Regions from separate parts of the Vibrio penaeicida genome, predicted to be linked through region 4. Evidence: predicted binding sites of a transcription regulator. Region 4 holds the regulator's gene; each other region holds the start of a gene.
What was found. The regulator PurR, encoded in region 4, represses purine synthesis genes. The targets are predictions, from matches to a motif close to TNANGNAAACGTTTNCNTNA.
Positions count from the first base shown of each region.

Region 1: glpX (class II fructose-bisphosphatase) is a predicted target of PurR. The motif match lies at 4,838-4,857, and genes of this name have one in related genera.
Region 2: LDO37_RS22975 (formate--tetrahydrofolate ligase) is a predicted target of PurR. The motif match lies at 4,084-4,103, and genes of this name have one in related genera.
Region 3: LDO37_RS11350 (inosine/guanosine kinase) is a predicted target of PurR. The motif match lies at 4,840-4,859, and genes of this name have one in related genera.

Region 1 is NZ_AP025144.1:3,816,477-3,824,024, reverse strand. Features, by position in the region: gene tpiA (triose-phosphate isomerase) at 13-783, opposite strand; gene LDO37_RS17115 (5-carboxymethyl-2-hydroxymuconate Delta-isomerase) at 1,294-1,641, shown strand; gene LDO37_RS17110 (DUF805 domain-containing protein) at 1,659-2,087, shown strand; gene LDO37_RS17105 (DUF3135 domain-containing protein) at 2,497-2,826, opposite strand; gene LDO37_RS17100 (helix-turn-helix transcriptional regulator) at 3,006-3,623, opposite strand; gene glpX (class II fructose-bisphosphatase) at 3,771-4,778, opposite strand; gene zapB (cell division protein ZapB) at 5,084-5,326, shown strand; gene rraA (ribonuclease E activity regulator RraA) at 5,513-6,037, opposite strand; gene LDO37_RS17080 (1,4-dihydroxy-2-naphthoate polyprenyltransferase) at 6,115-7,032, opposite strand; gene hslU (HslU--HslV peptidase ATPase subunit) at 7,145-7,548, opposite strand, start outside.
Region 2 is NZ_AP025145.1:1,052,566-1,060,113, reverse strand. Features, by position in the region: gene LDO37_RS23005 (YdcF family protein) at 1-691, opposite strand, end outside; gene LDO37_RS23000 (OsmC family protein) at 766-1,170, opposite strand; gene LDO37_RS22995 (TetR/AcrR family transcriptional regulator) at 1,191-1,664, opposite strand; gene LDO37_RS22990 (hypothetical protein) at 1,901-2,113, shown strand; gene LDO37_RS22985 (GNAT family N-acetyltransferase) at 2,184-2,633, opposite strand; gene LDO37_RS22980 (mechanosensitive ion channel family protein) at 2,825-3,925, shown strand; gene LDO37_RS22975 (formate--tetrahydrofolate ligase) at 4,132-5,880, shown strand; gene LDO37_RS22970 (OmpA family protein) at 6,049-6,714, opposite strand; gene LDO37_RS22965 (thiol:disulfide interchange protein DsbA/DsbL) at 6,985-7,548, shown strand, end outside.
Region 3 is NZ_AP025144.1:2,549,451-2,556,998, reverse strand. Features, by position in the region: gene LDO37_RS11370 (BMP family lipoprotein) at 1-712, shown strand, start outside; gene LDO37_RS11365 (ABC transporter ATP-binding protein) at 1,005-2,546, shown strand; gene LDO37_RS11360 (ABC transporter permease) at 2,546-3,643, shown strand; gene LDO37_RS11355 (ABC transporter permease) at 3,655-4,629, shown strand; gene LDO37_RS11350 (inosine/guanosine kinase) at 4,937-6,241, shown strand; gene LDO37_RS11345 (Rho-binding antiterminator) at 6,376-6,687, shown strand; gene LDO37_RS11340 (response regulator transcription factor) at 6,924-7,548, shown strand, end outside.
Region 4 is NZ_AP025144.1:1,427,841-1,435,388, reverse strand. Features, by position in the region: gene torR (two-component system response regulator TorR) at 1-474, opposite strand, end outside; gene torD (molecular chaperone TorD) at 779-1,420, shown strand; gene purR (HTH-type transcriptional repressor PurR) at 1,783-2,787, shown strand; cyclic di-GMP riboswitch class I at 2,949-3,042, shown strand; gene LDO37_RS06695 (TfoX/Sxy family DNA transformation protein) at 3,167-3,757, shown strand; gene LDO37_RS06690 (putative signal transducing protein) at 3,892-4,221, shown strand; gene LDO37_RS06685 (alpha/beta fold hydrolase) at 4,199-4,996, opposite strand; gene glgA (glycogen synthase GlgA) at 5,170-6,621, opposite strand; gene glgC (glucose-1-phosphate adenylyltransferase) at 6,623-7,548, opposite strand, start outside.

The DNA of each region.
Region 1 (7,548 bases), 1.7 Mb from region 4:
GGAAAATCAGAATTACGCTTTTGCTTCTGCCGCTGCTTTAGCGATAGCTGCGAAACCTTTAGGGTCTAGAGATGCACCACCTACTAGCGCACCATCAATGTCTGGCTGTGCGAAGTAAGACGCTGCATTTTCAGGTTTAACAGAACCACCGTATTGGATGATTACTTGCTCTGCTACTGCTGCATCTTTTTCAGCGATAAGTGCACGGATAGAAGCGTGAATACGCTGTGCATCATCAGCGGTTGCTGCTTTACCAGTACCGATAGCCCAGATTGGTTCGTATGCGATGATTGCGCCATTTAGAGCTTCAACGCCGTAAGCGTCGATCACTGCATTGATTTGACGTGCACATACAGCTTCAGTTTCGCCTGCTTCGTTTTGAGCTTCAGACTCACCGATACAGAATACTGGCTTTAGGCCGTTTTCTTTAAGAAATGCGAACTTCTTAGCAACAAACTCGTCAGACTCAGCGTGGTACTCACGACGCTCAGAGTGACCGATGATGATGTGCGTTGCACCGAAATCTTTTAGCATTTCAGGAGAAGTATCACCAGTGAATGCACCGCTGTTATTTACATCAGTGTTTTGCGCGCCCAAGATGATTTTGTTGCCGCCTTCTTTAATTAGACGCTCAGCTAGGTCGATGTAAAGTGCTGGTGGAGCAACTGCAACGTCTACACCAGTTACGCCTTCAAGTTCAGCATTTAGGCCATTTAATAGTTCAGTGACCATTGATTTGCTGCCATTAAGTTTCCAGTTACCCATCACTACAGGACGACGCATAGGAATATCTCCATTAATTAATGTAAAAAATAAACGTGATTGCGAAAGAATATAACAGATTAATACGGCTAAATCATGACTGGTGTCATGTCTTTCCGTGATCTGACTGTAAGGTCAGATCTGATGGTGTTACCAAAGAGATAAAAACCAGTGATCAAGTGGGCAGTTTCATGTCCAGAGTGCACCAAGGCGCTTAATTTCCTGTATCTTATACCCAAGTAGCCCCAATGAGTTTGGCTCAGCGAGAATGAATTGGTTATCAAGCAAGGCACCGATTTGAAGACCTAGTGGTTCTAAGTCAAGAATCGGTTACGAAGCTTGGAAGCCAATTCAACTCGCCCTTGGGAGCCCATATTCGGTTTCATTTCATCGTCAAAGTACTTGGAAAGGACTCGTCATTCCACTGCGTCCTTTTCCTTGGGCTGAAACCGAATATGAGGCTCTGAGTCCAGCTCCTTGGGGTTATTTGGGTATTACCCCAAATCACAGAAAGATGAACAAGGACGAGCAATGCCTAACTTAGTGATGGAGTATTCGAATTCGGTCGATGAACGAGTGAATGTACAATTGTTGCTGGAAGATTTACATCAAGCAGCGATCAGCAGTGGTTTGTTTGAAGTGTCCTCGGTAAAGTCTCGAGCTTTGCGTTGCCACCATTGGTTGGTGGGGGATCAAGAAGATTCGGTGGATTTTATTCACATTACATTTGATTTGTTAGACGGCAGAACCGAAGAACAAAAACGCACGTTGTCGAGTCAGTTGATGGAGATATTGCAGCAGCAAGCCAGTGAAGTTCATAGCTTGACCATTAATGTCCGTGATATGGACACCAAATGTTTTCAAAAAGTGCTCAATTGAGCAAAGGTAAGTAAAAGATGTCGATGAAGCAGTACTTGTTTTCTTTTCGCGGACGTATCGGGCGTCAGGTTTTCTGGATCTGGAATGCGTTCTATTATCTGATAGTGATTGGTTTTAGTTTTGGTGCAGGGACATTATTCCCAGACTTAGGAAATGTCATTGCCATCGTCTTCCTAGCGTTCATGCTTTTCCCTGATCTTGCTATTACCGCAAAACGTTGGCACGACAGGGGAAAATCGGTGTATTGGCTTGCATTACATATTCCGGTTATCGCTGGGCGTGTTTTGGTACCTGTTGCAGCGCCAGGCGTTGAAATTCAAACTTCACCTCTTGAAATGATTGCTTCTATCTTAGCGTTGGCGGCGGGGGTGTGGATTTTTGTGGAATGTGGTCTGCTGAAAGGTGACGACAAAGAAAACCAATATGGTGCTCCTCCGCTTAAATAAGCCAATCCTCGTGCGATATTGAAAGCGGCAAAGCGCAACGAATGCAATAGCCCAATGAAAAACGGACCGAAGGAGGTCCGTTTTTGTATTTGTACTCAATTTATACTCAAACCACCTCAAGGTGCAGGATTCAGAGCTCTATCTTCTGTTTCAGTTCAAGGAGAAGAACGCAGTGGACGAGTCCTTTCCAAGTTCTTTGACGATGAAATGAGACAGAAGATAAGCTCCCAAGGGCGAGCTTGCTTGGTTTTCATGCTGCGTTACCAATTCTTGATTTAGAACCACTAGATCTGCAAATTGGTGCCTTGCCTGAAAATCAAGCAATGCTCGCTGAACCTAGCATCTTGAGGTGGTTTGAGTATGTTTCAAAGTGTAGAGTTCAGCGAGTTTCGTTTGAGTGTACTTCGAGCTATTGTTTTCGTTCTAAGTCGAACGGAACAATGTCGGCGGATTCCTTAATGATATCGCCATGCAAAGCATCTTGGAATTTACCAATTTGAGCGGTGAGCTCGTTCATTAATGCTACGTTGGCATGGGTTGGATTTTTACATCGGTCAATGACTCGTTCGATGTGAGTTTGCTGCGCCCGCAAGCGGGGCTGCATTTCAGATGATGCGTATGTGATCATCTCATCGCACATCTTCTGGCGAAATTGATTAAATGCTTCTGGATCATCCTGAGCCAGAGCGACAAGCTCCTCAAATGGAGGTAAAGTTTGATCATATTGAGCGCGTCCCATCTGCACCCTCCTACTTCTTCGTTACAGCACATGATCAGAGCATACGATAAAATTAGCTCAAAAAATGCACTGTAACTGCTCTATTATTGTTCTGTCTCATTATTGATATATGCAACTTTAATCTTAAAATAATACGACAAATTGAGCTTTCAGCGTAAGTTTATGATGCGATTGGGAAATTAGTGAGGGCTAATTTGATAACTGCAGCGACGCTTTCCTTGGATGATATGTTCGGTTCGCGTAACTGAATAGTCTTTTCCTAAAAGCTTACGGAAGACATTCAGCTCGGATAGGCAGAGGTTGGGGCACCGTTTTGCGGCTCGGCAAATAGGGCAATGATTTTCTATGAGTTCAAATCCTAGCTCGTTTTTTAGCAGTTCAACCATGTAACCTTCGCTATCACGGAGCTCGGTAAGCACGTTTAGCTTTTCTTCCAATGTCTTACAATGCGCCATTGCCGTTTGGTATTGTCGAAGTGTGGTTGCTTCACGTTCTGCCGTGACTTTTTCCATCCCTTCTTTTCCAAAGACAGACTCTACAGCATCAATCATATTAATCATTAGGTCGCTATGACCATCAAAGAATTGTGCGTGACCTTTATCGGTAAGTGACCAATGGCGGGTCGGACGTCCGACTTTCGCTTTTATATCATCAAAATCTAAGAACCCTTCGTCTTCTAGGCTCTGAAGGTGTTGGCGTGCGCCCATCGTTGTCATGGATAAATCTTGTGAAAGTTTTTTGGCAGTAATAGCGCCTTCACGTTTGATTTTATTCAGAATCCGATCAGTGGTTTTCATGTTGTCCTTACCTCTAGCTTGATAACTATTATGAGGTATGAGGTTAATAAAGCAAACTCTTGATTAACTGTCGGTTACTTTGCTAAAGGATGAGTCTTAAAACAAAAAGCGCAGCCAAGGCTGCGCTAATGACAATATGATTATCGCTTACAGAATAAAGTCACGAACTTCGTCATCTTTACGATCAAGATAGTGAGTAGACTGAATACGGCGAATCGTACGACAACGACCTCGAATTAATAGTGTTTCGGTCGTGGCGATATTCCCTTGACGAGAAATTCCTTCAAGCAGATCGCCTTTGGTAATACCGGTTGCGGAAAAGACCACATTGTCGCTGCGCGCCATATCTTCCATGCGCAAAACAATGCCAGCAGTAACGCCCATTTCTTTACAGCGTTCTAGCTCTTTTTCGCCATGAGCTCTGTTTTCTGGAGTATCGCCTTTGACTTCGTGACGTGGTAGTAAGCGGCCGTGCATATCACCATCTAGGGCGCGAATAACTGCTGCTGATACTACGCCTTCCGGTGCGCCACCAATGCAGTACATGACATCCACTTCGCTATTTGGCATGCACGTTAGAATGGATGCGGCAACATCACCATCCGGCACGGCGAATACACGAATACCCATCTGTTGCATTTCAGCAATCACCGCATCGTGGCGAGGCTTGGCTAATGTGGTTACGGTTAATGTATCCAGTGTTTTCCCTAGAGCGGCAGCGATGTTCGTTAGGTTTTCAGCCAAAGGCTTGCTTAGGTCAATTACCCCTTTTGCACCCGGACCCACAACCAATTTTTCCATGTACATGTCAGGCGCTTTCAAAAAGCTGCCTTTTTCACCAGCGGCTAGTACCGCGAGTGCATTTGATTGCCCCATTGCAGTCATGCGAGTGCCTTCGATTGGGTCAACCGCGATATCCACGGCATCACCGCCAACGCCAACACTTTCACCAATGTAAAGCATAGGAGCATCATCAATCTCACCTTCCCCGATAACAATCTCACCAGAGATGTCAGTTTTATTGAGAAGGGCACGCATAACTTCAACAGCGGCACCATCAGCGGCGTTTTTGTCGCCTCGACCAAGCCATTTATAGCCAGCCAGTGCTGCGCCTTCAGTTACTCGGGAAAATGCCATCGCCAAATCGCGTTTCATGTGGACTCCAGATACCAAACAAAATTAGAGAAATAATTGGCGGCGATTCTATCACAGCCCCATTCAAACGTTTGCGATTTTGCCTTTGAAATCCAGTGTCGATTGCCCAGCATCAATTTTTGACGGTATATTTGTAGATATTAATAACGAACGTCAAGATTTGGTTAAATATCGACTTTTTTTTAACCAACCGAGCATAGATCACCAATTTTGAACGTGTGTCTATCAAAGATGCTGAGTAGAATGTGAGGTAATTTGTGAACTTTCATTCACGCAGACTGAATCAAAATAAACAGGTGGCTAACATGTCTTTAGAAGTCCTAGAGCAGCTAGAAGTAAAAATCCAAACCGCAGTTGATACTATCGCACTTCTACAAATGGAAGTGGAAGAATTGAAAGAGCAAAACGCTCAACTTAATTCCGAAGCAAACGAGCTGAAAAGCAACCGTGAAGAGTTAGAGTCACAAAACATTAAGATGCGTGAAGAGCACACTGCGTGGCAGGAGCGTATTCGTAATCTTCTTGGGAAGATGGACGACGTAGAATAATTTCTTTTTCCTACGGCGTACGCTCGCGTATTTCGTTGTCGGTGGTGCTCATTTATGCTTATAAATTCCGCGCCCCCTCCTAGAACTACACAAGCGTACTGTGTAGGAAACTATAGAAATTCAAGAATACAAAAAAGCAGCCGATGGCTGCTTTTTTGGTATGAGTGCTAGGGTGAAGAGACTTGTTTATTCTTCTTCGTCTGAGAAGTCGTCGTCTTCGCTTTCTAAGTCGGAGTCGAGAGGCTCTTGGGAGATGATGATGCCTGTGTTATCAGCGTAGAGGTAATCTTCTGGTAGGAAGGTTACACCACCAAAGTTGACGGCAACATCGATTTCACCAACGCTTTGCTGCGCTGCACCGACTGGAATAGAGGCGAGGGCTTGGATACCGATGTTCATGTCTTCGAGTTCGTCGACTTCGCGCACACACCCGTAAACCACAATGCCTTCCCATTCATTTTCTTCTGCTAAAGACGACAGATCTGCATCGATTAAAGCACGGCGTAGTGAACCGCCTCCGTCGATGAGTAATACTCGACCTACACCATCTTGTTCCAATACCTTTCTGATTAAGCCGTTATCTTCAAAGCATTTCACGGTTGTAAGCTGACCCGCGAACGAGGCACTACCACCAAAATTACTGAACATAGGTTCCACTACATCTACTTGATCCAAGTAGATATCGCATAGTGCTGAGGTGTTGTATTCCATAAGCAAGTCGTCTTCTGTTACGCAGTTCTGTATTCGAGTATATATGCCTAGTAAGTCATTGCAATGACAAGGCTCAATTAAGTCATCAGAGTTTGACCCGTGATCACGATTGAGAATAAGAGGTTAGTTATCAAGGCACATTTAACAATGACGGGCATCATGGGCGCCAGTTCCGTTGGGGAAGAGGCAGCAAGTACCGCTCTGCCATGATTGACCACAAATAATACGGCTAGCAACATACTCAACCCCCAAGCTAATGCAGTGCTCTGTAAAGCTAAAAATGCTATGAAGGGGACCGTTCCGCCAGCTAACAACAACATGTGGTAGCGTTTTGCACGTTGAGCGCCAAGACGAACCGCCATCGTGCGTTTGCCACAAGCGGCATCGTTGTCGATGTCCCTCATGTTGTTGATGTTAAGGACAGCCACGGCCAAGAGCCCACAACCAATCGAAGGGAGGAAAATGGTGGCATCAATAAAACCAGTATGAAGAAAAAAGGTGCCAGCAACGCCAAGTAGCCCAAAGAAGATGAACACCGAAAGATCCCCTAAACCGATATAACCATAAGGCTTGTTACCCACCGTATAGGCGATGGCAGCTACTATAGCGAGCAACCCCAGTGCTAGAAATGCGGCAATGCTGGTGGGGGATTGCAGAGCATAAAAAATGAGAGCGAGACCAGACAGTATCGTGAGAACAATATTGATGATAATGGCATTTCTCATGGTTTTTGCATCGACAGCACCCGATTGGATCGCGCGCATAGGACCTATTCTGTCTTCGTTGTCAGTGCCTTTTTGAGCGTCACCATAATCGTTGGCTAAGTTGGAGAGTATCTGTAACAGAATCGCCGTCAGTAAGGCTAGCAGCATTACAGGAAGAGAAAAATGACCATTGAATAAAGCTAGGCTGCTGCCTGTTGCGATAGAGGCAAAGGCCAAAGGCAGTGTTTTGGGGCGAGCGGCGCCCAGCCATGCACTTAAAGATTGTCTCATGCTTCGTACGTCGTTGCTCGATTTGCATCCAGTATAACAACGACTTTGAAATGGTGAATACAAAAAGCCCGCTTAAGTGCGGCGGGCTTGTTTTATATCAAATACGGGATGTTTATAGAATGAATCGGCTTAAATCTTCGTCTTCTACAAATTCACCTAACTTGGATTGCACGTAGGCGGAATCAATTGTCACTGCACTTCCACCTTTCTCAGTGGCTTCAAATGAGATCTCTTCCATCAAGCGCTCCATTACGGTATGCAAACGTCGGGCACCGATATTTTCTGTGGTTTCGTTGACTTGCCATGCTGCGTCAGCAATCTGTGAGATGCCGTCTTCAGTAAAGCTCACATCGACAGACTCCGTCGCCATTAGCGCGGAATATTGCTCAGTCAGAGAAGCTTTAGGTTCGGTTAGAATGCGTTTGAAGTCTTCGCTTGTTAGGGCTTCTAGCTCAACACGAATAGGTAGACGACCTTGCAGTTCTGGGATCAGATCGGATGGCTTCGCTACTTGGA
Region 2 (7,548 bases), on a different replicon from region 4:
GCTGGGTGGCTATTTCGCGAGCTTGCTTGAGTGAGCTAAACGCAATGCTTAAGGGTATCTTTTGAACTTCTTTCAGTGGTCTAACAATACTATTTGCGTAAACGCCTTCAAGGAAGACGCGATAAGTGGTCAAACGCTCAACTTGTAAAAAGAGTTTTGCATTGTCATGCTCCTGAGCATATGGATAGCGAACAGCAACATGCTTATCGATACAGTAAGGGATGCTTAATTTTATCCCTTCAGTCAAGCAGCGTTTTTGTAGCTCTCTCAGCAAGCCTTGCTCATCAATCAATTCTTGTATTTCAAAAATACGTTCCAAGTGATAGTCGTTTGAAACTAAGACCAATTGGATTTCTTCGTTACTTTTGAAGGCTCCACACTCAATCAAAATAGAAGAGAGCATTTGAATGTTCTCTACCGTACTGGTCGAATTGTTTTCTACTAATATCTCGCTAATGACAGGAAGTTTTACGCCCAAAGACGCTGCTTTAAAGTACCGATGCATCTCTTCAGCTTCTGAGCTCTGATTACCATGAGTGACCCCTCCACAAAAGCCAATCACTATTTTTTTATCGGTGTTGTTTAATGATTGCAGAAATTGAACTAATCCTTCGACCCTAGAGCGAGACTCAAGGGTAAGTTGGTTGTTAACTAGGCGTTTACCTAGAACCACTATCAAAAATTTTTGCATGCTTTACCGAATAACTAGGGAATATCGACCTTAGGTGAGGCTACTTACGTTTAGTAAGCAGCCATAGGAATCTATTAAGCTGGTATGATTTCGAAACTGTGTGTCATCTCGATTCCGTTACCAAGCATAAGGCAAACGGAGCAATACTTTTCTAAAGAATCGGAGACTACTTTCGCGACAAGTGACTCATCGAGTTCATATCCAGTAACTTTGAAATGAATATGAATTTCGGTAAAGAGCTTAGGGGCACTTTCCCTTCTTTCGGATCTGATTTCGGCGACACAATCTGTGATTTTTTGATTCTTAGACTTCAACCCATCAACAACGTCGACTGAACTGCATCCGCCTGACGCCATTAACACAACTTCCATCGGACTCGGAGCGTGTTCACCCCCACTGCCGTCCATCACAAGTGAATGCCCCGAATTCGACGTGCCTAGAAATTTGAATCCATCAATCCACTTTACTTCTGCTTTCATTTTCATTCTCTTTGATTTTATCAAGCCACTAAGGCAACTTTTCTTTCCAGCGTTTTTATCATGCTATCGGCGGTACTGGAAGAGTCATTTAACCCTTTTATCAATACCATAAAGTATAAATCCATCAGCACACTCGATTTTAGAACATCAAATTCAGGTTGCTTTGAATAGAGGCGCGCCTGAAACTCAACAATTTGCGCTTCGATACGCTCTGGTTGCCAAATCAACTCTCTAAAAATTTCTATAGCGAATTCGCGGTTATCCAAGTAGTAGCGATATAAATATCTCGCATAATGGACAAGCCTTTCTGAAGGTTCAGATTGTGTGTCGCTGGCTGAGGCTTCTTTCAACACGCAAGCAACTCTCTCCTGTATGCCCGCAGTCAATAAATCATATTTTGTAGGGAAATGAGAGAAAACGGTACCATTTGCCACTCCAGCCCTTTCCGATATCTGGCGTGTGGTTGTCGCCGTGTATGAACATTCCTCAAACAATGTCCACGCACACGTCAGTATATGATTTCTCGTACGCTCTCTCTTAGACTCTTTTTGCAAACTTACACACCTTCAAATATACACGGCTCTTCAGACCACCATTCACTGCACCTATTTTGCCGTTTTTCTGCCACATTGCGCAATTCAATTTACACGCTTTCTTCCAAATTCACTTGATTTTTGAGCGCGCTCAACTTAGTTTATGAGCACGCTCATTTTTAACTAGAGAGAATAGTATGGAATTGATAAAGCGACTGATGATGTTTGGGGTATATGTGCCCTTTCAAATGGCATTTAGCTATTTAATGGCTCCAATACTGGCAACCATACTTTTATTTGGGGGGATGGGGTTTCTATTCATTATATTGGGGTATGAAGATGGTGTGAAAGTGTTTCTTAACTCCATGAAGCAGCGTCAGGTTCGCCAGAAAGAGAAGCTGATTTCTTAAGGCCTGTTGACCTTCAGTGATGCGTTTTGTCTTTGCTATAGAGTTTTAATTACGGTGCAGGTATCGCGTCTCAAACAAACGGCAACTGTTTAGTGCATGAAAGCCAGTTTCTAATATGGCGACCATAAGCGTTGCCTTCATTGCTTGTGTACACAGATTTATCACAAAAAGCGGCAACATCCCTTCTGCTCCTCAGCTCTTCTAACATTTTACATACCACGCGCTTTGCCATCAGTACCGAGTATTTTTTCCCGCGGTATTCAGGTTGAATAAACACATAATGGATTTGATAGAAGAAAACTGGGCATCCGCTGTAACGTTCACTATCGACAATGTCGGTCCAATACGAGCAATATCCTATTGGTTTTCCTTGTTCAGAAAAAAGCAACAGAACGTGAAAGAGGTCTTGCTCTAATGACTGACGAAAGCGTTTTTTACAGACCATACTAAAGTGATCAAAAGCCGAATGAGTGACGGCGTCACACATTAATTCCTCACCCAATGGATTGATACTAACCATGTATTATTGACTCTTATTTTATAATCCACTCGTTTAATATTCGTACATGATCTCAAGTTTTCAAGCTAGAAATGTCGTTTGCATACCTCTCTAGTTGAGCCGCTTTTTAATTAAGCCTACAATCAACCACCTGCGCTACCTGATGGCATATCGAATAGAAATGCCAAATATTGAACCTAATGGAAAAATCGATGGATAACCTAGCAAGCTCAATCACCCAGCAATTTCATTTGTTAGAACAAACTTGGTTTGGCGATGTGGTCATAATGACAAGCATAAGTTTGGTTGCTTGGATCGCTTGGCGCATCATTTATTCACGAATAGAGTCTCTCGCCTCTAAAACACAAAACCGTTGGGACGACGCAATCGTTCATTCATTAAAAACGCCCGTTAGCGCGCTAATTTGGGGCTGGCCAGCCATGGTTTCTATCGGGCTCATTTTACAAACGTACCTAGAGAGCTCTTTAAACTGGTTAGAAACCTTGAAAATGTTGCTGGGAATTGCAATTGCCGTCTGGATTGTGCTCCGCCTCATTACCAATGTTGAAGATGAAGTTCTCTCTCAGAAAAAACGAGACGAGACCACCGTGCAAGCGATAGCAAAAGTCGCGCGTTTAGCATTTATCATCATGGGTGTTCTTTCGGTTATGCAAAGCCTAGGGCTTAGCCTTTCGGGCTTGCTCACCTTTGGTGGCGTGGGTGGTTTGATTGCAGGTCTAGCGGCCAAAGATCTCCTTTCAAACTTTTTTGGTGGCATGATGATTTACTTCGACCGCCCATTTAAAGTTGGCGATTGGGTGCGTTCACCAGACAGACAAATCGAAGGTACTGTAGAACGAATTGGGTGGCGCATGACCATAATTCGTACGTTCGATAAACGTCCTCTTTATGTGCCAAATTCGGTATTCAGCAATATTGTCGTAGAAAACCCGTCTCGAATGCTAAACCGTCGGATTTACGAAAATATCGGATTACGCTACGACGATACAAAAAAAGTGGATGCGATCATCACAGATGTAAAATCTATGCTTCAAAACCACCCAGACATTGATACCAGCCAAACACTGATTGTTAACTTCAACGCTTTTGGTGCCTCATCTTTGGACTTTTTTGTGTACACCTTTACTAAGACCGTAAATTGGGTTCGCTTCCATGAAGTAAAACAAGACGTTCTTCTAGAGATAATGGCAATCATCCACAAACACGATGCTGATGTCGCGTACCCAACTCAAACGTTAAAAATTGACGCGCCCGACGCGCCATTCCTTCAAAGCAACCCGAGCACAGAATAGAAGTACACTCTAACGTCAGCTCATTAAAACAGCGAAACATTCTTCTTACTGTTTCGCTGTTTCTAGAAACAAATCCTACTGTTTATTCACACCACCTTCACGCTACAATCCCCTACTAGTAAAAAGGCTTTACAAAGATAAATTGCAAGGTATATTCCCTGCGCAAACGTTTACGTCACTAGTTTCACGCCTTAAAGGGGATTTAAATGCTAAGCGACATCGAAATCTGTCGAACGACTCCGCTTTCTTCTATCGACACTGTTGCATTCAACGCCGGATTATCCAAAACCGAATATACACCTCATGGTAAACACAAAGCGAAAGTATCGCTCGATGCCCTTAACCGTTTAGCTGATCACCCTGAAGGTAAATTAGTTGTCGTTACCGCGATTACACCCACACCACTTGGCGAAGGAAAGACCGTTACAACCATCGGATTATCTCAAGGTTTAGCAAAAGTTGGTCAATCTGTAATGGCGTGTATCCGACAGCCTTCTATGGGGCCAGTGTTTGGGGTTAAAGGGGGCGCAGCTGGTGGCGGTTATAGCCAAGTCGGACCGATGGAAGAGCTTAATCTGCATTTAACCGGTGACATCCACGCGGTGACAGCCGCACACAACCTAGCGGCAGCAGCCCTTGATGCTAGGATTTATCATGAACAACGCTTAGGTTATGAGCTGTTCTCCGAAAGAAATGATTTAAAAGCTCTGAAGATAGACCCAAAACGCGTTGTGTGGCGCAGGGTCATGGATCATAACGATCGTGCTTTGCGAATGGTCACTGTTGGTCAAAACGAAGTAGGTAAAACAATCAATGGATTTGAAAGGCAGGATGGCTTTGATATCTCCGCTGCTTCAGAGTTAATGGCAATCCTGGCGTTAGCATCGGACCTAAAAGACTTACGTAAAAGAATTGGGAACATCGTGCTCGCCTATGATTTAAATGGTGAACCCATTACAGCAGAAGACTTAAACGTTGCCGGAGCGATGACGGTAACGATGCGTGAAGCCATTGAGCCAACGATGATGCAAACATTGGAAGGTGTTCCTACACTCATTCACGCTGGTCCATTTGCCAATATTGCACATGGTAACTCTTCCATTATTGCAGACAGAATTGCCACTCGCCTTGCTGATTACACCATAACAGAAGGCGGTTTTGGTTCAGATATGGGGTTTGAGAAAGCCTGTAATATCAAAGCAAACACATCCGGTAAGTCACCCGATTGCGCTGTAATCGTTGCGACTCTTCGCGGTTTAAAGGCCAATTCGGGCTTATATGACTTGAGACCAGGTCAACCATTACCAGATTCAATCTTTAATGAAGATGCTGCTGCTTTAGAAGCCGGTTTCGACAACCTAAAATGGCACTTAGATAATGTGGCAAAATATGGCGTCCCCGCAGTCGTTGCCATTAATCGCTTTCCGCAAGACTCTGAAGATGAACTCAATACACTAGCACTCTTGGTTCAAGCCCATTTCCCTAATGTTAAAGTCGCCATCAGCGATGCCTTTTCTCAAGGTGGAAACGGAGCCGTCGAACTCGCCAACGCAGTGGTTTCTGTTTGTGAAACAGACGCACAGTTTTCCCCTTTATATAACTTAGAGCAAACGCTTGAAGAAAAAGTTATGGCAATCACCGAGGTAGGATATGGTGCTGGGCAAGTAACACTTTCAGATACGGCAAAGCGCCAGTTAGCACAGTTTAAAGAACAAGGATTTGATGGACTCGCCGTATGCATGGCTAAGACTCCACTATCTATCTCTACAGACGCTTCTGTTAAAGGTGCACCCGCAGGATTTAACGTCGACATTAGAGAGTTTAAGCTTTGTGCTGGTGCCGGTTTCATTTACGCACTGTGCGGCAACGTGATGACGATGCCCGGCCTGCCTGAGAAACCAGCATTTATGAATTTAGACATCGATGAAGAAGGTAACATTACAGGGTTAAGCTAACCGGCTAGCCGGGTTCGAGTTAAATAGAAAAGGCAACGTAATGTTGCCTTTTTCATTGTCGCTAATTTTTTCTTTGTGGCGAAATTGCGCTCATATTCAATATTTTCGCGCATCTGGTGTATACCGCATCTTGTATATACCGCTCTTACGAATGTATGAATCACACCATCATTTGTCCGTTATAAACATCAACTCAACACGTCGATTACAAGCCATTCCTTGCTTAGATAAGTTGGAACATGACGGCATGTGCTTCCCATATCCACGGGTGTAAACATTTGAAGCGGGAACTTGCTCACGAGTGAGTAGGATTTTCACTTGCATGGCGCGCTTGTCCGAAAGCGAATCATTGATCCTGTTGCTTCCGGTGCTATCAGTATGGCCATCTATCACAGTTTTGATTGTCGGTTGTGAAGCGAGAAACCGACCAAGACCTGATAACCAATATTGTGAAGCATCCGTAACCAGCGCAGATCCTGTTCTAAAATGAATTTTTTTGTCGAGTTTAATAACTGGATGTTGTCCAGGAACCACATTGTACCCAATTCCATTCTGGTCCATATACGCCATCAGGTTTTGAATATCAGTCATGTTCTTGCGACCTGTTGGGCTCCTAACTGGTGAAGGGCTTCTTACAGATGAAGGGGCAGCCTGACGTTGGACATATTCCATGCGAGTTGTTGGCTGTTCGATCTCCTCTTCTCCCCAATCAGGGTAGATGAGTTCCGCCTCCGAACGAGGAGCCGTTTCTAACAGATTAGGTGGCTTAAGCGCGGTACACCCACTCAGGGTTCCCAACAGCAGAATGAAAGCCAGATTGAAATGTCTTGTCATAAGGCTACTAATTGCTCTAATTCAAAATGGTGCTGATTAGCGTTTGTTAGCTTAAAAACATAGAGTCAAAGGACTCAACAGAAATAGGCAAACGCATACAGGTTACAATATCTTTATCGGCAGACAGCTAAAATCTTTAGAAAAATCTACCTAATGCAGCGCTGACTTACATTGTTCCTTAGATCGAATGCGTTTATCTAGTAAATTTTAGTATGTCCGAAGGGAATTTTCTTCTACTATACTCGCCACAATTTCGAACGACATATCATTATGCTTAAACGTTTCTATTCTTACATTTCACTTTTGTTCGCTTCTGTCGCACTTGTTGCATGTACCGATGACGGAGTACCGAAGCAAGGCACCCATTTTGAATTATTACCCGCAGCGCTAAGCTCCGATCTCGTTTCCCCTGTTACTGAGGTGTTCTCTTTAAATTGTGGTCACTGCAGAAGTATGGAGAAATTCCTGCCCGAGATTGAATCTGAACTTTCAGAGAAGATTGGCAAAGTTCACGTCACCTTCAACGAAAGCGCTCAAATAGGCGCACTCATTTATTACGCCGCAGAAATGCAATTGGATACAACGCCAGATCATCAAATGATGGACGAACTATTTGCAGCAGCACAAATGGGGAAAGGGTTTACTCAAGATGAAATTAAACAAGCCACAGAGAAAGCGTTTACTTCTCGCGGTTTGATTAGCCCTTACGATTTCAACGAAGAACAGCAAAAAACTTTGTTTGAGCACATTTCTAACGCAGAAACAGTGACTCACCAAGCTCAAATCAATGCTGTTCCAACGTTTATTATCAATGGCAAATATCAAGTTGTTACG
Region 3 (7,548 bases), 1.1 Mb from region 4:
CGTTGAAAAAGTAGCGAAGCAATTTCCAAAAACGAATTTCGTTATTATCGATTCAGTGGTAGACCTTCCAAACGTTCGTAGTGTTGTGTTTAAAGAGCACGAAGGTTCTTTCCTTGTAGGTGCTCTAGCGGCAATGAAGAGTGAATCAAACGCTGTTGGCTTTGTCGGCGGCATGGATATCCCTCTAATTCGTAAGTTTGCTTGTGGTTATGAGCAAGGTGCGAAATACATCAGCAAAGACACGAAAGTTGTACAAAACATGACAGGTTCTACGCCTGCCGCATGGAACAACCCAACGAAAGGTGCAGAGCTAGCGAAGTCTCAGTTCGACCAAGGTGTTGATGTTGTTTACGCAGCAGCTGGTGGTACTGGCGTTGGTGTTTATCAAGCCGCAGTTGACGAGAAAAAATACGCGATCGGCGTAGATTCAAACCAAAACCACCTTCACCCTGGCGTGATGCTTACGTCTATGGTTAAGCGTGTGGATGTCGCTGTTAAAGATGCATTCATGGATGCTTACGCAGGTAAATTTACTTCAGGTGTTCAATCTCTAGGTCTGAAAGAAGAAGGTGTAGCGTGGGCTCTTGATGAGCACAATGGCAGCCTGATTGGTCCAGACATGGCGTCGAAAGTAGAGCAAATTCGTGACGACATTATCGCTGGTAAAGTAGTTGTCCACGATTACTTCTCAAATAGCGCTTGTACTTACTAATATAGTAGTAAGAAATGCCGGACATGGCTGATCTGTGTCCGGCTTTTTAGTTTCTGAGCCCCAAGTATTGAGTATAAATATAATTATCAATATTGGTGGTGCTGTGGCAGATGTTACTGAGTTATATTGCGAGAACAAGCGGTGAAAATGAATAAAGAATTCAGTGAATTGAATTCAATGAGCTTTTCAAAAGTCGCATTTATAATCTTAAAGTCTAAAGATTTGTCGTTGCAAAGATACACATCAAAACCAACGTTAGTTATCGATTCATTCAGTCACTCAGGGAGAGAGAATGAGCAGTCCTGCCATTGAGTTAAAACTCGTTAATAAGCGCTTTGGCGCGGTTTGGGCAAATAAAGATATTAATTTTGCTGTCCAGCCAGGCACCATTCACGGCATTGTGGGGGAGAACGGTGCGGGTAAATCGACGCTAATGTCGATCTTGTACGGCTTTTATGAAGCGGATTCGGGATCCATTCACGTTGATGGAAAGCAAGTTGCCATAAAAAACTCTCAAGACGCCATCGATCTTGGAATCGGAATGGTTCACCAGCATTTCATGTTGGTAGAAACCTTTACGGTTATTGAGAACATTATGCTCGGCGCTGAAAGCCACAGCTTGATTTCTCATAGCGCAAAAGATGCTGAACAGGCATTGCATGAAATTGAAACGAAGTACGGTCTAGAAGTTGATAACCACGCGCTGGTTTCCTCGTTGCCTGTTGGTTTACAGCAACGAGTCGAGATATTAAAAGCGCTGTATCGTGGTGCCCGTATTCTTATCTTGGATGAACCTACGGGGGTTCTTACACCACAAGAAACTGAGCAGCTTTTTGATATTTTACGCACCTTAAAAGAGCAGGGTGTGACCATCATACTGATCACCCATAAGCTAAAAGAAATTATGTCGGTAACGGATAATGTATCCGTTATGCGAGCAGGTGAGATGGTAGCGTATCGACCGACAGCTGAAACCAATCCGCAAGAACTTGCAGAACTAATGGTGGGTCGTAAGGTTCTTCTCAATGTCGATAAATCAGAAGCTGAGCCAGAAGAAACGCGCATTGATGTGAAAGATGTCAGCTATTTTGATGATCGTGGCGTCAAGCGTCTCAAGAACCTTAATTTCCACGTCAAAGCGGGAGAAATCCTTGGAGTGGCAGGTGTTTCTGGTAATGGTCAGTCAGAGCTTCTTCATGTCCTTTCTGGCACGTTGGTACCTCAAGAAGGCGAGCTGAGAGTGTCGACCTCCAAAGGTTCACATCAATTTACCTCATCAGTAAACCGTGATGCTGCACTTATGCGTGAACTGAGTATTGGTCACATACCGGAAGACCGTATCAAGCAGGGACTGGTGAAAACTATGCCGGCGGCAGAAAATGCCATCCTTGGCTTCCATCATAATGAAGAATACGGCTCTAAACTTCTTGATTTGAAAGCCATTGATGGTGCCACGCGCGACATGATGGAGCAATATGACGTAAGACCCGTCGACCCTTATCTTAAAAGCGCTAATTTTTCCGGTGGTAATCAACAGAAGCTGATTATCGCGCGTGAAATGTTGAAACATCCCGATGTCATTTTGGTTGGTCAGCCGACGCGTGGTGTGGATATTGGTGCTATCGAGTTTATTCATAAAAACATTATTGCAGCTAGAGATAACGGTGCTGCGGTACTTCTTGTTTCCACAGAGTTGGACGAAATAATGTCTCTATCTGATCGAATTATTGTAATGGTCGACGGTGAGATATCGGGTGAAGTTAAAGCGAGCGAAACCGACGAGAAAGGTCTTGGTCTGCTCATGGCCAATGCCAGTGCTGAAGGAGAAGCATAATGAACAAGACCGTACCTGGATGGGTAAATGTAGCGCTGGTTCCGCTGCTTCAGCTGATTCTCGCTTTGGTGGTATCTAGCCTCGTCGTGTTATTGGTTGGAGAAAGCCCTGTGGCGGCATTCTCTGTCATGATTCAAGGAGCGACTAACCTCGAATATGGTGGCTTAAGTAACACGCTTTACTACTCGACAAACTTTATATTCACGGGGCTTGCCGTGGCTGTGGCTTTTCACGCTGGTTTATTCAATATCGGTGGTGAAGGGCAAGCGTATATCGCTGGTTTAGGTATCGGCATATTAATGTTATTGCTTGATGGCATTTTGTCTGTCTGGTTGATGGCACCGCTAGCGATTATTGTTGCCGCAGCCTTTGGTGCGCTTTGGGGTGCAGTCCCTGGTTACCTACAAGCTAAGCGTGGATCGCACATTGTTGTTACCACCATCATGTTCAACTTTATTGCGTTTTCTGTGATGGGGTACGCCTTGGTAGAGCATATTGCTAAATATGGCGGTAACTCGACAGATTCACGTTATTTCAACCCTGAAGCGGTGTTCCCTAAGCTGCATGAATGGGGCGCTGCAAACGGGTTTGAATTGCCATTTTCCCTACTTAACCCATCGCTGCTTATTGCGTTAGTCATGGCGTGGTTAGTATGGCTGTTATTGTTCCGCTCTCGTTTGGGCTATGCCATCCGAGTCGTTGGGCAAAATGCGTCTGCTGCGGAATATGCAGGTATTAATGCAAAGAGGATCATCATTATCGCGATGACCATATCTGGTGGCTTAGCGGGCATGATGGCTGTTAATGAAGTGTTTGGTGCGCATAACCGCCTCATTCTAAACTTCACCGGTGGCTTTGGATTTATAGGCATCGCTGTAGCACTTATGGGGCGGAATCACCCTGTTGGCATCATCATTGCGGCGATTTTGTTTGGTGCTTTATATCAAGGCGGAACCGAGCTGCAATTTGAAATGCCGAGCTTGAACCCTGAGCTCATCATGGTTATCCAAGGCTTGGTTATCTTCTTTACAGGCGCGATGGACAGGCTTATTCGCGAGCCAGTAGAGCGGCTCTTTACTCGTCAAGCGAAAGCATAGGAGGTGTGACGATGGAAATTTTTAACTGGCTATTGTCCACTTTTGATTCGACGATTCGTTTGGCTATACCGCTTATCTTTGCTGCTATGGCTGGGATATTTTCAGAGCGATCTGGTATTGCTGATATTGGTCTTGAGGGCAAGATGTTGTTCTCTGCCTTTGTTGCTGCAGCAACGGCTTATGCACTTGGTTCTCCTTGGTTGGGGTTATTGGCAGGTATTGGCGCGTCTGTTCTATTGGCGCTGGTTCATGGTTATGCGTCAATCATTCAAAAGGGTGACCAAATCATTTCCGGTTTGGCAATCAACTTTTTTGCTTCCGGGATGACGATAACCCTTGGGCACGCATGGTTCTCTAGAGGCGGTCAAACGCCAACACTGCATAACGACCAGCGTTTCTTACCTATTGATTTACCTGGTGCGCAGTGGTTAGGCGAAAATGTCCCTGTTATTGGTCCGATTTACTCTGAACTTATTTCTGGGCATAACATTCTTGTCTACCTTGCGTTTGTTGCGGTAATTGCGACTTGGTGGGTATTGTTTAGAACTCGCTTCGGCTTACGCGTACGTGCTGTTGGTGAAGAACCTAATGCAGTGGATACGGCGGGTATTTCAGTATTCTCGTTACGTTTTAGAGCCGTACTCGTGACAGGTGTATTGTGTGGATTGGCTGGTGCTTATCTCTCTACCGCCCAGAACGCAGGTTTTGGTAAGGAAATGACGGCAGGGCAAGGTTATATTGCATTGGCGGCGGTGATATTTGGTAAATGGCATCCTAAAGCAGCGTTTTTCGCCTGTTTACTGTTCGGTTTCTTATCGGCACTGGAAACGCGCATGCAAGGTGTAGAAATCCCACTAGTTGGTGTACTTCCAACCCAAGTATTCTCTGCGTTGCCTTACGTTTTAACCGTTGTTCTCTTAGCTGGTTTCATCGGAAAAGCCGTTGCCCCTAAAGCGATTGCTAAGCCATACACTAAAGAGCGATAGGGAATCAATAAATAGATTTTTTTGAATCTATTCAATTACCCGCTAAAAGCCAGTTGAGGAATCAATTGGCTTTTTTATCGACTAAACGATTCAGAATGGAAGATGACCTATACTTCTACATAAATTCAAATTGGTTCACTGATTTAAGAAAAGCAAAAAAGAAAGCTAAACTGGAATTTGCGCTAAATCGGTATAAAGTTCTTTAAATTAACGAGCAAACGTTTGCCTTTTTTGGTGATATTGCCGCTCATTAACATGCGAGCTACAATCGCGCTCCCAACTTGTCCCTTAATAAGTTTTATTGATTATGAAGTTTCCCGGTCAAAGAAAATCTAAACATTACTTCCCAGTGCACGCGCGTGATCCACTGGTGACACAAGCGCAAGAAAGCAAGAAAATGGCACGCACTCACATTGTTGGTATTGACCAGACTCTCGTGGATATTGAAGCCAAAGTAAGCGATGAATTTATCGAAAAGTTTTCTTTGAGTAAGGGACACTCACTGGTTATAGACGATGAAACGGCAGAGAATTTGTACAACGAGTTAAAAGACCAAGGGTTAGTCACCAACGAGTTTGCTGGTGGTACGATTGGAAATACTCTACACAATTACTCGGTTCTTGCCGATGACAAATCTATCCTGCTAGGGGTAATGAGCCAAGACATCAAAATCGGAAGCTACGGTTATCGGTACCTATGTAATACATCTAGCCGGATGGATCTGAATTACTTGCAAGGCGTGAATGGAGCTATTGGTCGCTGCTTCGCATTAATCAGCGAAGACGGTGAACGTACCTTTGCAATCAGTGAAGGTCATATGAATCAGCTGAAGCCTGATAACATCCCAGAAGCCATATTCAAAAAAGCTTCTGCACTGGTGCTGACCGCTTATCTTGTGCGTTGTAAGCCTGGCGATCCTATGCCTGAAGCAACAATGAAAGCTATCGAATACGCGAAAAAATACGACGTGCCAGTAGTTCTCACGCTGGGAACAAAATACGTTATTCAAGACGACCCTGAATTCTGGCAAACATTTTTGCATGACCATGTATCAGTGGTAGCGATGAATGAAGATGAAGCAGAAGCATTAACAGGGGAAAGCGATCCGCTTTTAGCTTCCGATAAAACACTTGATTGGGTCGATTTAGTGCTATGCACAGCAGGTCCGGTTGGGTTATACATGGCTGGCTTTGCCGAAGACACAGCAAAACGGGAAACGTCACTCCCGCTGCTGCCTGGAGCTATTGCAGAATTCAACCGCTACGAGTTTAGCCGACCGGTGCTAAAAGCCAATACCGCTAACCCTATTAAGGTGTATTCGCATATCGCACCTTATATGGGGGGGCCGGAAAAAATAAAGAACACCAATGGCGCAGGCGATGCAGCACTATCAGCGTTGCTGCATGACATGGCGGCTAACCGCTACCATAAAGAAAACGTGCCGAATTCAAGTAAACATCAGTACCCGTACTTGACGTATTCTTCTTTCTCTCAGGTGTGTAAATATTCGAACCGCGCAAGTTACGAGGTGTTAGTTCAACATTCGCCTCGTTTATCGCGAGGTCTTCCAGAGCGCGAAGATAGCTTGGAAGAGGCATACTGGGAGCGCTAATTTTGTTTTAATACTTTGAATTCAATACTTTGAAAACCGCCTATTTGGGCGGTTTTTTTGTTTTGTTCTCGCAGAACCTATCACCTTGAGGTGGTTTGAGTATAGGTACCTTGAGGTACTTTGAGTATGGTGTCATGATTAATTCAACCGAAACGCGACAAGGAGTGGACCCGATTATGATCAGTTGCGATAAATACGACTTCATTGAGCTGGCATGCCTATTCAAATTGAAAGTGAGTTTAGCTATGTTGTCTGGCGAGCAAATAGAAGGCGTCGCTCACAATACAAAAATAGGTGCTGATCGCGTTGAGTATTTGATTCTCACACACTGGGTTGTAGATGAGACGGACGCCAAGGAAACCGCTGTACGACTAGATGATATACATACTATGAGCGCAATAACGCCTAACCCACACTTCACAACTATTCACATTAATGATGTTTAATGATTTCTCATGCGGTATCCCCTTACTCGTTGGCTAGGTAGGTAATAGAAAAGGTTTAGATATTAAATTTCAACAAGTTAGCTTTTTCAGGCTTGAATTGTTGCCTCCGCCCCTCAACGTTTTCTGTCTCATTTTAATTCTCGCTCTTCTACATAAACCGCATTCTTTGGTATGCAACAAGATTTTTCCAATCTCTGTCTGATACTATTCACACGTCAGATTTAGAGGCTAAATACATGAAAATTCTAGTGATTGAGGATGACGCAACAACAAGGGAATTTGTTTCTCAAGGGCTGCGTGAGCATGGTTATATCGTGGATGAAGCAGGAGATGGCCAAGAAGGTTTAATGATGGCTGTCAGCTGCGAATATCAAATGATTATTCTCGATCGGATGTTACCTGCATTGGATGGGATGAAGGTTCTTGCGGCGATAAGAGCAACCGAAGTCAATGTACCTGTCTTAATTTTAAGTGCAATGGACAGTGTTGAAGACAGAGTCAGTGGTTTGCAAGCAGGCAGTGATGATTACCTAACGAAACCTTTTGCCCTCGCAGAGTTGATTGCTCGTACAGATATCATTGTACGTCGCCATAAACCCGTAACTCAAGTTCTTAGCTATTTGGAATACGAAGGTCTTAAATTGGACTTGAAAGCGCATCGGGTCACTTTTCTCGATAACGAGCTGCATTTGCAACCTAAAGAGTTTCAGCTACTTCAGTATTTCATGGAAAACGAAGAACAGGTCATTTCTAGAATGCGTTTGTTTGAGGCGATATGGCATTATCATTTTGATCCTAGAACTAACGTAATCGATGTGCACATTGCCAATCTTCGTAAAAAACTGGACGAAGTTGGCGGAA
Region 4 (7,548 bases):
GCCATTACGGCTAAGTGCACGACGTTGGATATCAAACGTCCACTCTCCAAAACGGATTAGTTGCCCAGATTCTTCTTTTCTGTCTTCTTTCGCTGGAGCATGACGTGCAGCGGAAATTCTCCACAACAAATTTTTTACTCTAACCAGAAGCTCTCTAAGCTCAAAAGGTTTTGTCACGTAATCATCGGCACCCATTTCTAGGCCGACAATTTTATCAATGCTATCCGTGCGTCCTGTGACGAGGATGATCCCTATATCAGATTGACTGCGTAGTTCACGAGTCAGCATTAGCCCGTCTTCGCCTGGTAAGTTAATATCCAGCATGACTAAATCAACAGATTGCTCTTCTAAAATTGCGCGCATTTGCTCGCCACTTTCAGCTTCGCTAACTTGATAGCCTTCGTTCTGGAAATAGCCCACCAGCTTGCTACGGGTAACCACATCGTCTTCTACGACTAATACGTGATAGCTCATCTACACCACTTTCTTTTGTATTTATAAGGATATATAAGGTATTTGTTCGACTTTAATGTAAATATAAAGACAAACTTGCCACAGTCTATTTGCGACTCTTTATATTCTATTCACAAAAAGTTACATTTCTAGCGAATTCGTTAAAAAGAAGGCAATTTCCTAACTTTTATTGATTCAAAGCAACCAATTTGGCTCCTATTCATAACCTGATTTTTATTTTCATTTCTTGCCATACTTTAGATTAGTTCTGTTCATCTTAATTCGTTAGAATTGCGCCAATAACCTCATACGGAGCGGCAACGCTATGCAAGAAACAAAAGCATTCAACGAAAAGCGCGCAGAGATTTACTGGTGGCTTTCTAGCCTTTTTGCTCATGAACTGAAACAAGAAGAGTTGGAGCATTACCACACGGCTGAAATCAGGGGCTTCATTAGCGGTCTTGCAGAAAACGAAACCTTAAAACCGGCGGCTCAGCAACTTATCGAATCCCTGAATAAACTCCAAGATAGAGAAGATGCTCAGTTAGAACTCGCTGCGGATTTTTGTGGCCTATTTCTGACCACAGATAAAAAAGCGGCCTTGCCATACGCCTCAATCTACAAATCTGGTCTGCTCAATGATGAACCAGCGAAACAAATGGAATCATTGTTAAGAGAAAAAGGTGTCTCTTTGCTAGAGGGGTTTAACGAGCCAGCAGATCACCTCGCCATTCAATTGGACTTTTTGGGTAACCTCATTATTCGCTCAAACGAATTAAAAACGAACGAGCAGTTTGAAGATGCACTGCGAGAACAGCTGTGGTTCATAAATACGCATCTCATGACTTGGCTTCCAATATTTAACAAGAACTGCAAAAATTATGATGGCTTTGGGTTCTACGCAGCTTTGTCACAATTGCTTGTGAGTTTTGTCGAACTAGACCGCCAATATATTTCTGGCGAGTAAACCGGCAAGGTGGGATATCTTGATAGTATTGAGCTCGAAGACTTTACTTAGGTATTGAGCTAATTTGTTTTAAATATAAAACAGCACCCTTAAAAAATATTAGGATTCCTCATAAATGTGACACTTGGTATAATTTTTTACGATTCACTCCATTGTCACATAGGAAATTAAAGACTAAGATCGTGATCGCAAACGATAAAATATGAAACGCTGAAAAGCATTAACTAAGCCGCTGTATTAATAGCGGTTTTTGTGTTTTTAGTCGATTTTAATAACACAATGAAATCCGCCTTGCTGAAAACATTAGCTACTTTAAATTTAGCACCTTACCCCTTAGCTCGGCTCTACAGGATATTTGTTTTATGGCCACTATTAAAGATGTCGCACGACTTGCCGGAGTATCAACTACAACGGTTTCGCATGTTATAAATAAAACACGCTTTGTTGCTGAAACTACACAAGAGAAAGTTAAAAAAGCAGTAGAAGAACTAAACTATGCACCGAGCGCTGTTGCACGTAGCTTAAAGTGCAACACGACTCGTACTATAGGTATGTTAGTTACACAGTCTTCTAATCCATTCTTTGCAGAAGTCGTCGATGGCGTTGAAAGTTACTGTTATCGCCAAGGCTACACGTTGATCTTGTGCAACACCGGCGGGATATATGAAAAGCAACGGGATTATATTCGTATGCTTGCTGAGAAGCGTGTAGATGGCATCTTGGTCATGTGCTCAGATTTAACTGAAGATCTTCGTGAAATGCTTGATGCGCACTCATCCATTCCAAAAGTGATCATGGATTGGGGTCCAGAGAGTTCCCAAGCCGATAAGATAATAGATAACTCTGAGGAAGGTGGTTACTTAGCGACAAAATATCTTTTAGACAATGGTCATACCGATATTGCCTGTCTTACTGGCCATGAAGAAAAAGTGGCTTGTATTGAACGGGTCATTGGCTACAAGCGAGCGCTGAGAGAATACGATATTGAATTCAAGCAAGAACGCATACTTGTCGGCAACTTCGAATGTGATACCGCTGTCTTAGCGGCGGACAAGATCCTTGCTATGGAAAACAGACCAACAGCCGTTTTCTGCTTTAATGATCTTATGGCACTCGGGGTCATTAGCCGTCTTCAAGAGAACGGTGTCCGTGTTCCTGATGACATTTCGATCATTGGATACGACAATATTGAGCTATCAGGATACTTTTCTCCTCCTCTGACAACCGTCCACCAGCCTAAGCGCCGAGTGGGTAAAACGGCATTTGAAATCCTTCTCCAAAGAATCAAAGACAAAGAACACGATAAACGCATCTTCGAGATGCATCCTGAAATCGTAGAGAGAAGTTCTGTTAAAAAGTTAAATTAAATTAGTTAATTCTAATTAAGCCTGGCTATATGTCAGGCTTTTTGCTTTATTGCCCAAATAAGAAACAATATTTATATCTGTACATTTATTTTTTGAAGGCAGATCACACATAAAGCATTTTGATGTGATGCTTGTTCCGGTTTTTCTCTATGATTTTATTGTCACGCACAGGGCAAACCATTTGAAAAAGTGGGACGCAAAGCTTCCGGCCTAAATGGATTTATTTGAAATCAATATGGTAGCGGGGTTGCCGATGGTAAATATGCATACTTCTTTTCCAGAGTTAACCAAACTCTGACATCTGACTGCATCACTTTGCTATTTTTTCTCGGACCTGAACTTAGTAGTGGCATAACTTCTTTAGCCGAGACAGTACAGCATGGATAAACCAATACTTAAAAACTCATTGAAGCTATTTGAACCATTAGGGACGATAAAATCACGTTCTATGTTTGGTGGTTTTGGCGTTTTCGCCGATGACACTATGTTCGCCTTAGTCGTTCAAAACACTTTACACATCAGAGCTGACTCAAAAAGTGCTCAAAAGTTCGAACAACAAGGTTTAAAACCTTATGTGTACAAGAAGCGCGGGTTTCCGGTTGTCACCAAGTATTTTGCACTCCCAGAAACCAGTTGGGATAATACCAATGACATCATAGAGAAAGCTTCTCTAGCGCTGAAAGTTGCAAGAACAGAGAAACAAAAGCAAGCCGAAACCAAACCAACGCGTTTGAAAGACTTGCCTAATTTACGTTTGGGTACAGAAAGAATGCTCAAAAAAGCAGGAATCTCTTCCGTTCAGGAGTTACAAAACTTCGGTTCTGTTGAAGCCTTCAAAGCCATCAAGCAGACTCATTCAAGCGATGTTGGCTTAGAGCTACTATGGGCTCTAGAGGGTGCAATTAATGGCACTCACTGGTCCGTGATTCCTCAAGATAGACGTGATGAATTAATGAAACGCTTAAGTTAGTTAAACCTTCATGCTAAAAAAGCCTCCTTTGGAGGCTTTTTTATTGCTGAAATTCACAGTTTATCTATCCTGCACAGACCCTTATGGGCGACTTGCTGTCATAATTAAAACTCATTGACTATATTGGACGAACTATGAAGGTGTACTCTACTGCGCTCCCGACAGAAGCTCATATTGTATGTGAGCTGTTAAAGGCACAGGGAATCGATGTTGAAGTTCGTGGTGAAGGTCTATTTGGCTTGCAAGGTGAGCTTCCATTTGGTCCAGACACCGAACCATATATTTGGTTAAACAACGAATTTCAGTACGACAAAGCCAAAAAGATTGTGAAGTCTTATACCGATCAAACCGCTAACCAATCAAAACCAAACTGGTGCTGTCCGAAATGCGATGAATGGATAGAAGCTCAGTTTGGTGCCTGTTGGAACTGTGGGCACCACGTCAGCGAGCATGCTGACGAATAAACCCTATCGATTTTTCATTAAAAATATCTGGTTTTTCCACATTGCACACATGACCACAATCAGGAATTTCAATCAACGCACTGCGTTTATGAATCCTCACCATTTCTTTGACTGGACGAAGAAACATATAATCTCTATCTCCCATCAGATATAACGTTGGAATCGGGATTTCTTTTTCACGGAAATATTTCATCAACGGGTTTACATCTGCTGCCAAGGTGTACCAACGCTTAAATTCTTTTTGACACAGCTTTTTCGCTTCTCTAACAAATAAATGCCGCGATTCTTTTTGGTTTTTTTGTGGCATGACTATGTAAGCAAACAAGCTGTACAACCACATGTAAGGAATGAAGTGTTTGCTCCAATCTCCCACCTTAACCAACACCTGTGAACGAATATCAAACCGAGTTACCGCCCCACCCAATACCATGGTAGATACTCGATCTGAGGCTATCTCGGCAAGGTTTCGCACAATGATGGTTCCTAAAGACATACCAACAAAGTGAGCAGATTGAATTTTTAAATGATCCAATACTTGCAAGATATCTTGGCAGATATCTTTGAACGTATAGCCTTTTTTAAGGAGATCTTGAATAACATTGTTCGACCGCCCATGACCTCTGAGATCAATAAGCAATAAATTAAAATGCTGCTTGTAGGCTTTAATCTGCTTAAACCAAATGGAAGAGCTACCACCAGCACCATGAACAAAGACCACCCACTCATTACTGGTGGGGTGGTTATAAGTCTTGTGAAATAACAAAGGGTTCGACATCGCTTAACAAATATTATGAATCTTTCTAGTTCTATTAGGTAAAAGCTTACCACAATATGAGTAAATTGGGTGGTCAAGCTCCTCCTACCATAGAAAAGCCTCTCAATTTTCATTGAGAGGCTATTGTCATCAGAGGTTTTACGCAAACAGGCTACACTCAACCCGCTCTTGTTTTACAGCAGCGCAGCCTGATACATATTCACATACTCGTTAGCCGATGCTTCCCAACTAAACTCCGTATTCATTGCATTCAAACGAACGCGCTGAACCTCATCGGGTTGCTGCAAGTATAGAATCAACGCTCGTTGCATCGCGATCAACAATGCTTCTGGTGTTGGGTCTAAGAAACTGAAGCCAGTCGCAAGTTTTTCATCCGTGTCGTAATCAACCACAGTATCTTTTAAACCGCCCACTTCGCGTACAATCGGAAGCGTTCCGTAAGCCATACTATAGATCTGGTTCAACCCACATGCTTCAAACTCTGAAGGCATCAGGAAGAAATCTGATCCAGCTTCAACCAAGTGTGCTAAGCGATTGTTGTAAGCTTCAATAAACGAAAATTTGTTTGAGTATCGACTCGCGGCCTCATGAAGTTTTGCAGCCACTTGAGGCTCACCCGTGCCTACGATAACTAGCTGAACGTCATTTCGCAAAAACTGCTCTATGATAGGCAAAAGGTAGTGGAACCCCTTTTGGTGTGTTAAACGACAAACCATCCCAAAGACAGGCAGCTCTTTTGTTGGCAACCCAACCTCTTCCTGCAATTGGCATTTATTGAGTTGTTTACCCTTCACCATACTCGAAGCTTCAGCCTCATAATGGTGATCTAGGTATTTGTCCGTCTTCGGATCCCATTCACTATAATCGCAACCATTAAGAATCCCGTATAGGTCTGCACTGCGATGAACAAAATCGTCCACCATTCCGTGTGACCCTAACGTGGTCATCAGTTCTGCGGCATAATTAGGGCTAACAGCATTCACTTTGTCCGCAAACGCAACACCTGCGCGTAGCATACTGATGCGATCTTGACCGTATTGCAGTCGCTCTAAACCAGACAGGTTCAACTCAGGAATAATTTCCAAGTCGTGATAGGTATAGACCCCCTTAAAAATCGCGTTGTGTACAGTTAAAACACTTCTAATGGAGCGAAAGCGCTCATCATGTTCATAGCGAGTTTTTAATAAGAACGGTACTAACCCTGTATGCCAGTCATTGGCATGGATAATGTCTGGTTTTATTCCGAGTTTAGGGAGAATATCGAGGCAAGCGGAGGCAAAAAAACCGAAACGCTCTCCGTTATCTGGATACGCCTGATTGGATTCCGCATACAATTCACTGCGATCAAAATACTTATGGCATTCAACGGCATATACAGGAACACCATCTAGCGATAACTTCTTTACTTGATAGTGAACATGTGGCCAGAAATCTAACTCTGTATTGAGTACAACTTCGGCACTTTCTAACCCAGGTAAGGTTCGATAACCCGGAATAACTATCGATACATCATGCCCTAGAACTTGAAGGGCTTTAGGTAGGGCTTTGGCAACATCTGCCAAGCCACCACTTTTCACCAAGCCTTCGGCTTCAGAAACCGTAAACCAGATATTCATTCGATCCATACTAGAACCCAACTTTCGTTCCTTTCTTGATGACGACTACACCGTCAGGGGAAACGTGGAAGCGCTGAGCATCAAGCTCTAGATCTTCACCAATAATCGTCCCTGGAGCAATTTCGACATCTTTATCAATAATGGTTCGACGTATTTTACAACCTGCACCAATTTTTACATCACCTAAAAGGATAGATTCACTAATAATCGAACCACTCGCAATGTTACTACGATAGCCTAGAACAGATTTGTGAATAGATGATCCTTGAATGTAGCTGCCGCCAGACACTAAGCTGTCATTGACACGTACACGACAATCGTCATTAGTATCAACAAACGTTGCTGGTGGCAAAGGGGGGTAATAGGTATGCAATGGCCAGCTTCGGTTATACAGAGAAAACTCAGGATCTTTTTCAAGTAGATCCATATGCGCAGCCCAATAAGAATCTATCGTGCCGACATCTCTCCAGTAAGTAGAACCCTTTTCACCATTTATTTTGTTGGTAGAGAAATCGTAAACATACACTTCTCCGGATGGAAACATCTTTGGAATAATGTCTTTACCAAAGTCATGGCTGGATGTTTCACTGTCTGCATCTTCACGTAACTCTTTGCACAATGAGTCTGCGTCGAAAATGTAGTTCCCCATCGAAACTAACGCTTCCTCGGGGCTACCTGGAATGGACTTTGGATTTTCTGGTTTTTCTTCAAAACCAATCATTTTTCCATTTTTATCTACCTCAATAACACCGAATTGCGACGCCTCTTTGAGCGGCATTCGCAAAGCTGAAACCGTAAGTTTTGCTTCCATTCGCTTATGAAAGTCAAGCATTTGCCTGATATCCATTTTGTAGATATGGTCTGAACCAAAAATGCAAACTTGATCAGGTTGCGCTAATTCGATAAACCGAATGTTTTGGTAGATAGCATCTGCCG